DNA from 4 places in the Desulfosporosinus sp. BICA1-9 genome. Region 2 is predicted to be linked to each of the others. Evidence: riboswitches for the same ligand, from Rfam matches in the RefSeq annotation. Region 2 holds a riboswitch; each other region holds the start of a gene.
What was found. A riboswitch is a leader RNA that binds a small molecule or an ion and turns the genes downstream of it on or off. The one in region 2 is predicted to bind cyclic di-AMP.
Positions count from the first base shown of each region.

Region 1: linked by a shared signal. The riboswitch ahead of JL57_RS14825 (C40 family peptidase) and the one ahead of JL57_RS20425 (YopX family protein) in region 2 are both predicted to bind cyclic di-AMP.
Region 3: linked by a shared signal. The riboswitch ahead of JL57_RS07560 (C40 family peptidase) and the one ahead of JL57_RS20425 (YopX family protein) in region 2 are both predicted to bind cyclic di-AMP.
Region 4: linked by a shared signal. The riboswitch ahead of JL57_RS23400 (NlpC/P60 family protein) and the one ahead of JL57_RS20425 (YopX family protein) in region 2 are both predicted to bind cyclic di-AMP.

Region 1 is NZ_JUEE01000124.1:3,060-6,929, forward strand. Features, by position in the region: gene JL57_RS14815 (hypothetical protein) at 1-464, shown strand, start outside; gene JL57_RS14820 (multicopper oxidase family protein) at 896-1,789, opposite strand; cyclic di-AMP (ydaO/yuaA leader) riboswitch at 1,981-2,120, shown strand; gene JL57_RS14825 (C40 family peptidase) at 2,125-2,922, shown strand; gene JL57_RS14830 (heavy-metal-associated domain-containing protein) at 3,271-3,534, shown strand.
Region 2 is NZ_JUEE01000162.1:143-4,012, reverse strand. Features, by position in the region: gene JL57_RS20435 (HAMP domain-containing sensor histidine kinase) at 1-830, opposite strand, end outside; gene JL57_RS20430 (response regulator transcription factor) at 827-1,537, opposite strand; gene JL57_RS20425 (YopX family protein) at 1,662-2,024, opposite strand; cyclic di-AMP (ydaO/yuaA leader) riboswitch at 2,231-2,368, opposite strand; gene JL57_RS20415 (hypothetical protein) at 2,509-3,039, opposite strand; partial or broken gene JL57_RS20410 (sensor histidine kinase) at 3,355-3,624, shown strand; partial or broken gene JL57_RS20405 (hypothetical protein) at 3,675-3,870, opposite strand, start outside.
Region 3 is NZ_JUEE01000057.1:17,281-21,150, forward strand. Features, by position in the region: gene uvrC (excinuclease ABC subunit UvrC) at 1-167, shown strand, start outside; gene JL57_RS07560 (C40 family peptidase) at 421-1,173, opposite strand; cyclic di-AMP (ydaO/yuaA leader) riboswitch at 1,222-1,364, opposite strand; gene JL57_RS07565 (PFL family protein) at 1,616-2,983, opposite strand; gene JL57_RS07570 (ACT domain-containing protein) at 3,032-3,325, opposite strand; gene JL57_RS07575 (iron-sulfur cluster assembly accessory protein) at 3,597-3,870, opposite strand, start outside.
Region 4 is NZ_JUEE01000188.1:19,413-23,282, forward strand. Features, by position in the region: gene JL57_RS23390 (XdhC family protein) at 136-645, shown strand; gene JL57_RS23395 (prohibitin family protein) at 773-1,609, shown strand; cyclic di-AMP (ydaO/yuaA leader) riboswitch at 1,757-1,893, shown strand; gene JL57_RS23400 (NlpC/P60 family protein) at 1,896-3,299, shown strand; gene JL57_RS23405 (DUF401 family protein) at 3,733-3,870, opposite strand, start outside.

The sequences.
Region 1 (3,870 bases), on a different contig from region 2:
CTGATCAAGCACTAGCCATTGCTAAGGCATATATTCAAAAATTTAACCAAGACGTCGTTGTGGCCGAACTTTATGAATTTGCAAATGGATATGAAGTAGAGCTCAAAGAGGGAGCGACAGGGGCTAAAGCCTATGAAGTTATGGTTTACAAGAATGGCGGACAGATCATAACTGACATGGGTCCAAATATTATGTGGAATACAAAATATGGACATATGAATTGGGGAAATAACGGGGCGGTTACAGTCAGCGAAGAACAGGCCACGAAGAGTGCTCAAGAGTTCGTATCCAAATTGGGCCAAGGATATTCAATCGGAAAACCGGAACTGGCTCCTGGTTACTATGAATTTATGGTTCAGAAAGATGGTAAGGATTACGCGGAACTTGATGTTAATGGATACACAGGTCAGGTTTGGTTTGAAAACTGGCAGGGACCGATTCTAAATACTATTGACGCAAAGTAAAAAGGGAATTGGCCAGCGAAAGCAACAAAAGGGCAGTTACCCCATGGGAGAAACTGCCCTTTTTTATTAGCTAACAGCTATTCTCTCTTTAGTACCAGACATACCGTTGTTTGTTATCTAGCAAGTTCTTCGTAAACTTCAGAGGTGGGGTTAGAGTCCATCCTTCGCCGCGGAGTGTTCCTTATTGGATAGACTGCTTCGGCGAAACCAATCCTCAGCGCGAATGTATTTGTTAAAGACTGTGCGCTTTCGGCGATACTCTATCCTACGCCGGTAGGTATTCCTTTGAGGGTTTGCGGCTTCGGCGATACTCTCCACTGGAGACTATCGTACTGGAGAATATCGTTACCGGAGGCTTTCGTTACTGGAGACTATCGTCTCAGGAGGCTTTCGTACCTGAAGCCTCGATGTTCAGCTTTAGCTGAACGAGTTCACTGTTTATAAAGAACCGTTGTCATCATCCCGCCTCCCGATTTAGACATGTTATTGGTCATATGGTGCGGTATATGGCAGTGAAAAGGCCACTGACCGGGATTATTAGCCGAAAACTCAATATCCCAAGTATCTCCAGAAGCAACTAATATATTGCTTCGCAAAAGTCGTTGACCAAGAGGAATCGTGTTGCCATCAGAAGCGGTTACATAGAATTGATGGCCGTGGAGATGGATTGGGTGGGCGGTTTCCATGGCATTACTCAAACGAATGCGAACATTCTCACCAATACAGACTTCTAGTGGCGTGGTGTCTGGAAAACATCGCCCATTAATTGTAAAGAAATTATAGTCCATATTGTAAGGATCGAGATCATAGACACCGGGTGTATATCCTCGCATGGGCTGTTTGTCGACATGGAACTCCTGGAACATGAGGAAGTAATCACGATGAACGCAGCTTGGTTGGTCTGGTTCCAAAATAATCAGGCCGCCTTGTAGGCCCATCATTTCCTGACGCAGCGCATCCAAATGAGCGTGATACATGTGAGTACCGGGTGGATTATTAATCTGAAATTGATAGTCAAAATAGTTTCCGGGTCCAATCTCAGGGCTAGTTGTCATACCAGGGGCACCATCCATGACGTTTGGAACATCTAAACCGTGCCAGTGCACGCTAGTTGATTCGGGAAGCCTGTTGAAAACACGAATATTGACAAAGTCCCCTGGATAAACATGGATAGTCGGTCCGGGTGTACTACCATTATATCCCCAAGCATTAATGTAGAGTCCAGGAAGAATCTCCCGTTGTACGGGTTGGGCAATTAACTCAAAGTATTTTACTCCATTTCTCAAAATAAAGGGTAAGCTGGGGAGATCTGGCGAGACCACCATATCCGTTCACGTCCTTTAGCATTTTAGGAAAGTATATGTTCGAGTCTGAGAATAGGTTCGCGTGAAGTGATCGTCAATTAGAGATTCCCGTTCATGGGGAATTCATATTTGTGTAGTATCATTAAGTGGTATTCAGAAGGGGGTTGAGATCGTTTCATTCCATTCTTACATTACCTTTAATGTGAAACATAATAATTAAAGTGCTGAATCTGAGCTTTTGGATGCTCAGAACGGGGGATTTCATGTGGGGTGAATCATGTGTAGAACATGTAGGGCTTACACCTTAGCCCGAATCCGTCAACTAACCTCGTAAGTAAAGAAAGGTGGACAACTTAGTGTTAATTCCCAAGAAAAAGTGGTTTAGTGGGGTTGCCCTTGCGGGTGTTATTTTGACAAGCAGCTTAACGGGGATAACCCCATCTCAAGCTGCAATGCTCAATTCTCAGGATGTCCCAAAGTTTGATACAGTTCAAACTACCTTACTCAAAAATCCTTCTTTAGCAGTTTCCACATCGAAAGTATATTCTGAGAGAATGCGTGAGGCATTTAATTGGACACCTAAGATCGAGGTCAAAACGAACGTGTCACAACCTGAAAGTAATAATCTTCCTGACGAAAAGCAAACGTCAACTCCTGTTGAAACGAAAACTCCAGCGACCGTGGACAAGACGACTCAAAAACCTCAGACCGTTAAAAAGCCTAGCGCTTCTTCGCTGAAGGTGGCCTCTGGGACTAAACAGGTTCCAGTATCCCAAGTGTCTAGGGGAAGTTTAGATGTTGACAAGCTCATTAGCCGTGCCCTAAGTTTACAAGGGATTCCTTATGTTTGGGGCGGAACGAGTCTAAAAGGATTTGATTGTTCCGGATTTGTGCAATATGTGTTCAAAGCTTCCGGGATTACTCTACCTCGAGTTGCCGCCGATCAGTACAAACTTGGCACACCTGTCAGCCGTAATGAGTTAAGACCTGGAGATCTCGTTTTTTTCCAAACCTATGCCCCTGGTGCTACGGATGTGAGGATATATATTGGTGGAGGGCGTACAATCGGAGCTGCTAGTAAAGGAGTAGATATTCAGAGCTTGTCGGATAGCTATTGGGCAAAACGTTATCTAGGCGCTCGACGGATTCGATAAGAAAATGTAGACTAGTAATGCCGGACAGTTGGATGCGTTGCATATAAGAAGGGATCCTGAACATCAATCAGGGTCCTTTCTTCATGAGAAATTTACGGTTTTTTTGAACATAATTTTATCAAACGTTAGCAAGAAGACCCCGACTTCAAGACTCCGTTGTGTTTAAGTTGGCAATGAATTGTGTTCCTTACAAAATTAAATTGTGTTAATTCAAGTTCTAACTTTAAATAAGGATATTTTGAGCTGATTTTTGGAATCATAACACCAGTTTGTACGATATATTTGGTTCATTGCAAAGGGAGATAACAAGCCAAAGATTTTACCTTTTAAAAAAGGAGAGATGTTGAAATGAGTGGTTGCTGTGGACATTCGAATAAAGGTCATTCTGGAGGGAATGCGTTGAATCCACAAGATGGTACTGTATTAAAAATTGAGGGAATGACTTGTGGTCACTGCAAGAGTTCAGTTGAAAAAGCGTTATCAAATGTACCTGGTGTTACTCAAGCAGAAGTCGATTTAGCTAGTAAACAAGCAGTAGTTTTAGGAACGACTGAACGTTCATTACTTATTAAGGCCGTAGAAGATGCTGGTTATAAAGTCATAAACAGTTAATAGACTAAACATCTGGAGTAACAATATGCTGAGATCCATATATATTCTAAGGCAGAATCAACTGAGGCGACAGATTTTTGTCCATGAGTTGGTGAATCTGATATCGCATATGTTCTAAATAAAAGTGGCTGAGGAGCTATTCCTCAGCCACTTTGATCTCTTATGGAAGCTGGACGATGAATTCAGTCTCATGCCTGACTTTTAAAAAATTTTTTCAACCTACCCCTTGATAATTAAACAGGTGTACGAATACTTTAGCGACTACAGGAGGTGACAGCCAGACTGAAGATCACAAATTGCTTCAAGTATTAGAGTTACAAAGTAAACACCAAGTTA
Region 2 (3,870 bases):
TTGTTAAGCTGGCCGCCGAGGTCGTTGATTTCATCCAGAGGCTGGTCCTTATCGCTCAACACATAACTCCCTCTGCTGATCTCTGCCACTGTGGTAGTCAAACGGGAAATTGGCCTGGAAATGTACATAGCCAGGTAAACGGAAATGAAAATAATAATCAGCAGGATGACCATTCCCCCGATAATCATGTACAAACGCATTTTGCTTAAAGCAAGGTCGAGATTAAATGATTTCTTTTCCAGCAGGATACCGTTTTTAATGGCATCCTTGTTGTTCCCCATGGGCACAACTGCAGCAAAGATGGGCTGATCGGTATCAGTATCCACTGTCTGGGTCGTCGCAATTGGACTTTTTTTGAGTATATCGATGTATTTTTCTTCTATCTTGCTACCGGGCACCATTTCCTGCTCTGCCGAGGTGGCCGTAATCTTTCCTTCCATGTCAAAGATCGTAATCTTAGCGTCAAAGATATCAGCCAGATATTTCAAGAAGTCCTGTTGTGCCTGGACCTGAGTGCTTGTTCGCTTGTCAGGTGGAATACTCCACGCGCTGTCCGTCTGCTGGAGTAAGGCAAAGTTTACTCGTTTGGCCTCACGTAACAATTCCTGTTGGACCTGATCATAGCTTACCTGCTTTACCACAAAGCTGGAAAATATCATCAGGCCAATCAGAGCGATAACAAAGGCCGTTATATTGGTAAACAAAATCCTTGTGTAAAGATTTTTGTTGAATTGTTCCTGTAGTAAGCGTTTACTAATAAGCCAGAACCGACGTAGGGCACGGATTACCAACTGAAGTTTTTCCCTGCCCTGCTGTAGATAAGTATTCACGGCGTGGTCTCTCCCCCTTTGGCAGGAGGTGTAAATTGGTATCCCACACCCCATACAGTTGTCAAGTATTCAAACGGCAAAGGTGCCAGCTTGGTCCTCAGCCTGCGAATGTGGACATCTATCGTACGCTCATCACCGAAGAAATCATATCCCCAGACAGCCGCCAGCAGCTCCTCTCTGCTGAAAACCCGGCGAGGATTCTGGGCCAGGTAATAGAGCAAATCGTATTCTCTGGGAGTGACTTCTATTTCTTGACTATCAATCAAAACTGTCCTGGAATCGGCGAAGATTTCCAGCCCGGGATATTTCAATTTCCAATTCGTCGCTGCATCCACAGGTTGGGTACGGCGCAGTAGCGCTTTGATTCTGGCTACCAGTTCCCGGGGACTGAAAGGTTTGGAAACGTAGTCATCGGCTCCCATTTCCAGTCCTAAAACACGATCTGCTTCCTCTCCCTTGGCTGTAAGCATGATTATGGGAACCATGCGTACCGCCCTTAAATTGCGACATAGAGTAAGCCCGTCCTGACCCGGAAGCATGATATCCAGTATTACCACATCAGGATTTTCCCGATCGAATGCGGCTAGAACCAAGTCACCGTTGCTTACCCCGATGACTTTAAAACCTTCCCTTTCACCATATAACGTGACCAGTTCCAATACGTTTTGGTCGTCGTCAACTATCAAAACTTTACCACAATACGCCATTTCTCCCTCCCTCAGCGGTATCCTTTTCCATCTATGTATTTGATGGGATGGTACCGATCTTTCCTCTGAATTGTACTAATTGCCTATAATTCTGGTTATATTGGCATTTACTATCACGGAGCTATTACCGGAGGAGATCAGCATTTTGATACTGATTTCCTACTATATCACCAATCCCAACATCACTGATATTTCGATTTAAAGAGCTTCCTGGTTCAACAAGGTCGAAACTCGCTGTTGATTTATTCCAAATCACTTTGTAAATTGCAGATGAAATTTTAATAAAATCACCTTCATAGACATCAGTTCCATTGGCATCATGCAAACCGGTCCACTGTAGCAATTCAAATTTTCCGGCTGGTTCCCACGAACGACCGGGCACACTTACGGCAAATGGAACCAGAGTTTGTGTATCAAATGTTATAGCTTGTGGCTTAAATATTTTCTGCCTAACCTTGTCCCAAACTCTAAATTTAATTTCCTTCAATTTTTGTTACCTCCTTTGTAACTTCCATAATATCTCCAATTAGTTGTACGAAAGGATAATTGACGTTTAAGGGGTTCATCTCAAAAGAGTCAGGCGAGGTTGGTAAGTCGTCACTAGACCGTTCCGGAGGTTTATAGTTTGTCCTTCTCTCAATAATGCGTAAAGGGTCCCACGTTGAACTAGACGTAGGACCCTTTACAGAAGATTTTTTCTCTCTGGGAAGCGCTTCCGAAGTTAGCTGACAGATTCGGGCTAAAGAGACAGCCCTACCGGCAAAAGCCGGATTCACCCCAAAATGATGGGTCCCCCGTTTCCACTTGTGCTGAACTCAGCGCGTCTTTAACTATTTAGTCGGAACGACTGACAACCTCTATCATTATTATAAGTTGTTAGTTAAGAATATGTCAACCCTTTGGCACTAGGAATATACTTCCTGTGCTAGCTAGGTGTTAAGAATTGGTAGATCGTTATTATGGTAATCCGATTAGTGGGTGAAAGCTGTTCCAAAAATACTTAACAGATGGTCGTAAATGCTCAGCAATTTATCGTAAGAGGTGAGGAGCTTAGCGTACATTCTATTCACCGTTTGTCCTTCGTCCGTAGGAGCAGCAGCTTCATTTTCTACCGCTTCCTCTTCCTCCACTGGCGCAGCGGTTTCATTTTCTACCGCTTCCTCTTCGTCCACTGGAGTGGTAGTTCCGCAATTTATCACCTGGCCATGGTCCGTTGTGGTAGTAGCAGTTTCGCTGTTTGCCACTTGTTCATCGCCGTCAGATATGGCGACTTGTCCACCCATCAGGGGGATAATCTGCGCTGCAGCTTTATCCAGAATACCTAAGTTGGATAAGGGTAATAGGCCCTCCTGAACTCCCCTTTGCATGGACATACTGGCATTCCTGTCTGCATTGGGCTGTAATTCATGAGCACTGACAGGCATTAATGTCGCGAAAGTCATAACTGATGTCATCATAGAACCTAAGGCAATCTTTGCTAATTTATCTTTTGTTATAAACATAAATCTTTCCTCCTTGGCTTAATAAGATTTAGGAACACTCTCGTTGTTTCAGCGCAAGAAAACACAATTCTACCTTCGTAAATTTCTAACATTAAATCATTTTATAGAATTTGCATAGATTATCGCCTCCTCCCTGGAGATTTGAACTACTCCTCCTCTCGAAGCCAATTATACTGGAGGCATATTAAATGGCATTTACCAAACTATGAAATTGTTTTGCGAAAATGTGAATAAATGTTACAAGACAAAGATCATCCCAGAGACAGACATTTGAAGGCATAAGAATGCCAACGGTTTCCGAAGTAATAGCCGATGCTTACAAAAACACCGGATTTTGCCGTAATTAAGATTAGAAACACAGGTATAGTCATCTCAGAAGACGACCTGCCTTTAATATTCGAGCGTTTTTACCGTGCTGACAAATCTCGGACCCGTGAGACAGGGGGAACCGGAATTGGTCTGGCGCTGGTCCGCCAGATTACGGACCTCCATCAAGGCACGATCGGCGTACAGAGTAAAGTCGGACAAGAGACTGAATTCATCGTCCAGCTTCCTATAGAGATAAAAGTAGTGGTTGAGGATTAGATTTCCTCAGCCACTACTTTTCTTTTTCCATTTATGCCACTTCTTAGGACTTATCTTCCCATGGATCCCATCATATTGTTGCCGCTTGATTTTTGGGCTGGCTGTTGAGAAGCGTTAGAATTGTTCGGTTTGTTCGGTTTATTCGTTCCAGTCATTCCTTGCGTGTGTTGGGAACTATTCATCTGGTCATTCATTTGAGTGTTCATAGGCATATTTTGCATCTGAGTATTTATCGGCATGTTTTGC
Region 3 (3,870 bases), on a different contig from region 2:
TTGACAACATTCCGGGTATCGGACCCAAACGCAAACAAAGCCTGTTACGGCACTTTCCATCCCTTGACGATATTCAACAAGCAGGTATCAATGAGCTTAAAGCTGCAGGATTACCACTGAATGCTGCCACTCTTATCTATGACTATTTTCGAAAGGAAGACTCCTAAGATGATTCTAAATTATCGAGTTGAACAATGCCGGAAATGTTACTGCAAGAGAACTCATCAATGTTCTGTGACGGATTCCTTTATTCAAAATCCTCTTTTTCCAAATGTTAAACCAGGTGGAGAATGTGCGAAATATCAGCCCATTCCTTGGTTACCTCGATTATAATCACAAGAATTCGTTTGACTAGAGCTCAACGAACAAAAAACAACAAGAACGTAAAGTTCCTGTTGTTTTTTGATTAAGTAGTTGCTTCTAGTTCACACGACGTGCACCTAGATAACGACCTGCATAATAACTATCACTAAGGCTTGTCGTAGTCACACCACTATTAGACGCATGGACAAAACTTCCACCGCCAATGTAAATACCCACATGGGAAGGACCCTTAGCGTAGGTGGTGAAAAACACTAAATCACCCGATTGAAGATTCTCGCGTTGCAGAGATGAGCCTTCATTAAATTGATCATAGGAACTTCTTGGCAATGAACTTCCTGAGCCCTTAAAAACATACTGCGTATATCCCGAACAATCAAACCCTTTAGTGCTTGAACCTCCAAAGACATAGGGAACGCCTTGTAGGCTTAGTGCATTATCAACAAGATTAGAACTCACAGATCGAGAAACCTGTTGTTTTGGGGCAGCTGCAATCTGAACGGGTTCGGGCTTGTTATTAGAGGATTTCGGAGCTTGAGCAGCAACCACTTGCACTGCTTGCTCTGGTTGCTCTGGTTTTCTAGGCTCCGTTAATTTTTGGGCAACTGTGACTGAAGCACTAGGAGCGGGAACTGATTTAACTGATTCAGAAGCAACTACTTCCTCAGCAGCAACTTTCACAGGACTAGCAATCCATTGCATTTGCTTGCGTACGACTTGAGTATAGGTCCCTTTTATTATGGACGTCGAAGCAGAAGTTACAAGCAAGGGCTTCGAGGGATCTATAGTTGTCGTTTTAATTTCTGTTGTAGCCAATGCAGGAATACTACTTGCTAAAAGCAAGCCAGCCAAAGTAACGCTTCCTAACCACCTAAACGTAGATGAGGAAACCAACAAGTTATATCCACCCTTCTTAGCTTACGAGGTTAGTTGACGGATTCGGGCAGTAGGTGTTAGCCCTACACGTGAAAGAGCCACGTGATTCACCCCAATGATAATCCCCCGCTCCAATGTCATACAACTGGATTCAGCTTTTACTATAAAATATACTATTCGAGACAAACCTAAAGATTCCTGCACGAATCTAAAGGAAATATCTACCTGTCCAATAGGAAATTGGCTAATCTCTATACTCGAACAAGTATCTTCGAGTATAGAGCGGCGTGATGGCGAAAAGCTGATCTAACGACTACAGTGTATCCCAAATACAGCAAGCCATACAATCCATTATTTACCTCGCCAAAACAGACAGGGGCTCTCGGTTGAGAAACCCTGTCTGTTTGAGAGACTTATTTTAATTGGTAAGGCTAATGATCGGTGCAGGAATACGACCTCCACGGTTGACAAACATGCTTGATGAAAAGGGATGGATAGCCATTACAGGTGCCCCACCGAGCAATCCTCCAAATTCTACTCGATCCCCTGCCTTTTTGCCTATCGCAGGAATCAAACGTACTGCAGTCGTTTTTTTATTAATCATCCCAATTGCTGCCTCATCCGCAATGATGGCCGCAATGGTCTCTGCAGTTACATCTCCTGGTAGGGCTATCATATCTAGACCGACTGAACAGACACAGGTCATCGCTTCCAACTTATCAAGAGTCAAGGCCCCTACTTCAACTGCTTCGACCATTCCCGCATCCTCTGAGACAGGGATAAACGCACCACTTAACCCACCCACGTGTGACGAAGCCATTGCTCCACCTTTTTTAACCGCATCATTAAGCAATGCCAAGGCTGCCGTTGTTCCATGAGTTCCGCAGCGTTCAAGACCCATGTTTTCAAGAATTTCTGCAACGCTGTCTCCAATTGCAGGGGTCGGTGCCAGAGAAAGATCGACAATTCCAAAGGGAACATTTAAGATCTTTGAAGCAGCCCGGCCTATCAACTCTCCCATGCGAGTGATTTTAAAGGCTGTTTGTTTAATTAAATTGGATAATTCACCGAAATCCGCTTCTGGGAATTCTTTAACTACCTTAGCCACAACACCAGGGCCACTTACACCTACATTAATAACACTTTCTGGTTCTCCTACACCATGGAAAGCCCCTGCCATGAAAGGATTATCCTCAGGAGCATTACAAAACACCACTAATTTTGCGGCAGCAAGACCATCTTTGTCCGCCGTAAGTTGAGCACATTTCAGAATCACATTACCCATTTTCAACACGGCATCCATGTTAATCCCAGCTTTAGTGGTTCCAATATTGACTGATGAGCAAACAAATTCTGTTTCACTAAGTGCTTGAGGTATGGCATCTATCAGTGCCAAATCTCCTGCAGTGAAGCCTTTTTGAACCAGCGCAGAAAAGCCTCCAATAAAATTAATCCCCGACTCGCGTGCGGCTCGATCTAATGCTTTAGCGATCCTTACCATCTCTTCGGTATTTAAGTGGGCAGCCGCGATCGCTATCGGTGTGACAGATACACGTTTATTAATAATAGGAATCCCATACCGTGCAGAAATTTGCTCACCTACTGCCACTAATTTTCCAGCATATTTTGTAATCTTATCATATACCTTAGTTTCCATCCGGCTAATTTCTTCTGAACCACAATCCAGAAGACTGATTCCCATCGTAATAGTTCGAATATCCAGATTCTCTTCATGGATCATTTTAATCGTTTGTTGGATTTCCTCTCGTGCAAACGTGATTGTCATGATTTCCCTCCACTATCCCATATCTAAAGTAACTTAGAGTCTCTTGAGTTAGATTCGATGCATGAACGTAAAAATATCTTCGTGTTGCACCTTCACTTGTAAGCCTTTATCGTTTCCCTCTTGATCTAGTGTACGTGCTAGGGCGACAAGTTCCAAGGTGGCTGGTTCTAGATCTACAACCATGATCATCGTGAAATATCCATTCACGATGGTTTGGCTAATATCTAAAATATTGACACGATATTCCGCAAGGCGTCCAGTTACCCAAGCGATAATTCCTATTTGATCACGACCCAATACCGTAATGATTGCACGGTTAGACTCTTCACGTGGAGAAGTCATGGTTGTTCCTCCCTTTTTTACGGATCTTTTCTTATTTTGGACATTAGACTAACATAAATACGCAGTATACTCAAGTTCTTTTTACTCGGCCTCAACCCTAGGCGTTAATCCAGCCTTAATGCGCTGGCCAGGGATGGCCGAGTGTCACTGTAGCCATGGATGGCGAGAAGGGACCGCTGGCCAGGACTCGAACATGGATGTTCACTTAATTTTGTACTTTGAGTACAGTATTAAAAAAGAGAGCTCGTTTTGAGCTCTCTTTCCAAAGTACTTATGAACAGCTTCCACCACAAGTATCTCCACAGCCGCCACCGGATTTTTGAGTACGAATTTCGAATCCGCCGCCGTGTTTCGATTCCACAAAGTCAACGGTTGCTCCCTCAAGGTAAGTGATGAGTTTTTTATCGGTTATCATAGATACACCATATTGCACGTCAAGGATATCTTCTTCTGTCTTTGACTCTTCCAGAGTCATGCCGAAATTCGGCCCACCTCAGCCAACGCCTGCAAGATAGAGACGTAAAAAAGCATTTTCTTTATTTTGA
Region 4 (3,870 bases), on a different contig from region 2:
TCTTTGAACAATTATCTGGTCTCCACCCTGTTTAGGATTGATTCATAGTAATGGCATTGACAATTTTGGAAATGGATGGTTTTATTAAAGTAATACTCATCTTAGCCAAGGAACTTGAGATTGAGAGGTGCTTTTTTGGATGAAACAATAATACAGGCTATTATAAATGCTCAAAATACTCAAGTAAAGGCTGTACTTGCGACGATTATCCGCACTGAGGGTTCGACACCACGTGATCTGGGTACCCAAATGTTGGTCATGGAGACTGGCCAAACAATAGGAACTATTGGAGGAGGAACTGCAGAAAAACTGATCACAAAACAGGCACTGGCGTTGTCGACTGCTGAAAGTGAAGCAAGCACTGAAATACATCGCCTAGAAATTAATCAGGAGACTATTACTGCTGGAATCGCTGTTTGTGGGGGCAATATGGAGGTTCTATTGGAGCCAGTTCAGGGAAATCATTTCTGGAAAATTGCTCAGGATCTCCAGATGAGTGGAAAAGATGTTGTGCTAGTAACTTCCTTAGCTAATTCCTCCATTTTCTACTTTTCAATTATTTACTATATTACTACATCTAGTTGCTTTATATCTATACCTCGTGCTGACCTTAGACGGCATCGAATGTCCTCCTCTTTCAAATAAATTCGTCATACTTATTGCAAAAAAGAGTACTAATAAATATCGCGTTCTTGATAAACGGGAATCTTACCTAAGGTCAGGGAAAAGCAGAAAATAATCTACTCGATATAAATGAGAGGAGGGCACCCAACTGGATTCTTCAAAGGTTGTCAATATGATTCCAAAACCTAAAATGAGTAAAAGCCTTATCACATCTGGCCTAGTGCTTCTAGTCCTTATTTTCTTGGGGCTAAATGCCTTTGTCATCGTGAATGCAGGTCAAAGAGGCATCGTTCTTCAATTAGGGGCAGTGAGCCCGATCGTTTTAACTGAAGGGATTCATTTTAAGATCCCCTTCATTCAAGACGTGATCCATGTTGATGTACGAGTCCAAAAATCTCAATCCGATCAAACGGCCGCTTCAAAAGACCTACAAATCGTTACCACAACTGTCGCAGTTAACTTTCACCTTGAGCCCAGTGCAGCGAATAAGCTGTATCAAAGTGTAGGTTTATCCTATGGAGATCGAATTGTAGATCCCGCCATCGGCGAAGCAGTAAAAGCGGTTACTGCCCAATACACTGCTGAGGAGCTGATCTCAAAACGTTCAGAAGTTAGTTCCAAGATCAAAGAGACACTGTCGTCAAAATTATCCACTTATTATATGATTCTTGATGAAATTAACATTACAGAATTCAAATTCAGTGAGGAGTTCAATAACGCAATCGAGCAAAAACAAATTGCTGAGCAGCGAGCTTTAAAAGCCAATCTTGATCTTCAGAGAATCGAAATTGAGGCTAAACAGAAAATCGAGCAAGCTAAAGCTGAAGCTGAATCGTTACGTCTCCAAAAACAAGAAGTCACCCCGGAACTTGTTAAGCTAAGAGAAATTGAAGCTCAAATTAAAGCCATTGAAAAATGGGATGGTAAACTTCCAAATGTTACTGGTGGCGCTGTTCCTTTTATCAATGTCAATGGCGCCCAGTGAACTCATTCACCCCATCAAATGAAACTCCCACTTACAAGAAGTGGGGGTTTTTTTAGTGTAAGATGAACTATTTTACCAAGTTTTACATAAAATTATTTAAAGGACATTTGCATATTTCGTCGAATAATTTATGATGTGCCGTAAAAAGGAAAAATAAGGCTGAATCTAGATTCATCTAGAGCGGGGGATATTTTTATGGGGTGAAACGCGCATTATACGCGTCGGGCTTACACCTTCTTGCCCGAATCCGTCAACTAACCTCGTAAGCTATGAAAGGTGAAAAACAATGCAACTCGATTTCAAACAATCTTTCCGTAACACTCTCCAAAAAATATCATGGAAATCACCGAAAGTCATCGGTGGTCTAGCAATTACAATTATCCTAACTGGAGGACTGACCAATTATCTTTCGACAACGACTTCTGCGGCTGTCGTAATGATTAACGGTCAAGAGATTGGCTTAGTTCGTGATGTTAATACGGGTAATAATCTGGTTGAAACGATTCTAGAAGAACATGGCAAGCCCTTCGGGCTGATTGCCAAAACCCATGACCAAATTACCTATGAAAAGGTTAGGGTAAATCGAACAGCCTATGATGACTCTGCTTTAAGCGAACAGACATTGGAAGATAAATTGGGATTTTATCTTGATGGTTATAAGTTAGAAGCAGATGGTTCTGTAATTGCAGTTTTACCCAGCAAAGAAGATTCCGATAAAGTTCTTAAAGACTATGAATCCTATTATGTTAAACCCAGTGAGGAAAATAAGGTCACTTCGGTTAGTTTTGCCGAAGAGGTTCATGTCGAAGAGACAGAGGTCCAACCAGATCAAATGATCCAAGTTGATCAAGCTTTTAAGAAGTTAGTTGATGGTAAAATAAGGACAAAGGATTATACTGTCCTAGCCAACGATTCTTGGTGGCTTATTGCGCGCAAAAATAATATGTTGACAGATGAAGTATTAGCCGGTAATCCAGGAGCAACTAAAGATACAAAGTTGCAACCCGGCCAAATTATTAAGCTTGTGGATTCAACACCCTATCTTACTGTCGTGAGTCAGGGAACCTATTCGGGTCCAGAGACAATCCCCTATGATGTCGTAACAAAATCTGATAACAGTTTAGGATACGGCAAAACAAAAGTCATTACTCAAGGTAGTAATGGCTCAAAATTAGTTACATATTCTTATGTGCAAAAGAATGGGATTGACGTTACTAAGCAGGTAGTCGATGAAAAAGTCATTCAAGCTCCTGTCAATCAAGTAATCGCTAAAGGCCCCAATAGTCGGCCTGTCACTGTCGCTTACGCAGCTTCTCGTGGAAGCGGTGGTTCTTCAAGCATCGTAGATTTCGCCCTTAGTTTGCAAGGGACGCCCTATGTTTTTGGCGGAACAACACGCAGTGGCTTTGACTGTTCAGGTTTTACCAAGTATGTCTTGGCAGGTGCTGGGATATCCCTCCCTCGTACATCGTTCAGCCAATTCGCTTCAGGAACTGCAGTGGGCAGAGATGGTCTTGTGCCCGGTGATTTAGTATTCTTTACAACCTATGCTAAGGGTGCATCACATGTGGGCATTTATACCGGAGGAGGACGTTTTGTTCATGCCAGTAACCCTAATAGTAATGTAAAAGTATCAAGCCTTAGTGATAGCTTTTACGCCTCCCGTTACCTCGGGGCACGCAGATATTAGAGATTGAATATGTACTAATACCGGTTACCACGTGGTAACCGGTATTAGTGTTAAGCGTTTTTTTCAAATGCTCGCCCCAAAAGTATAGCAATATAAAGATAAAGCCCTCTGTACCGTGAATTATTACGGCCCAAGAGGGCTTTTGAACACCCTAAATCACATTCGGATGGCAGTTTCACCAAATTTCTCGATGAATACAGGTTTCATCGTATCGGTCCGTAGCTTGTATAGTTTCGACAGGATATCCTAAGGAAATGATGCTAGATGGCACCATTGTCTCTTTATTTCAGACCTATTTCCTATTTCTCTTATAATCCGTTTCGATGAGCATGAATGGAATTAACGTAGTATTGTCAAGTTCCAAAAGAGCTTGAGATGCATCATCTAATGATTAGCGCAGCTTCCTTTGTCATTCTTCTATCAGTATGCCCTTTTATACAAAGTAAGTTACCATAACAATCATAAGGATGATGCCTTCGAGAAGCAGTACAGGGCGTAGCGACTTAAAGATGTCTCCTTTGAAGTATTCCCCCGTTACAATTAGGCAAAGATGCGCCGGCGAGAGCATCGC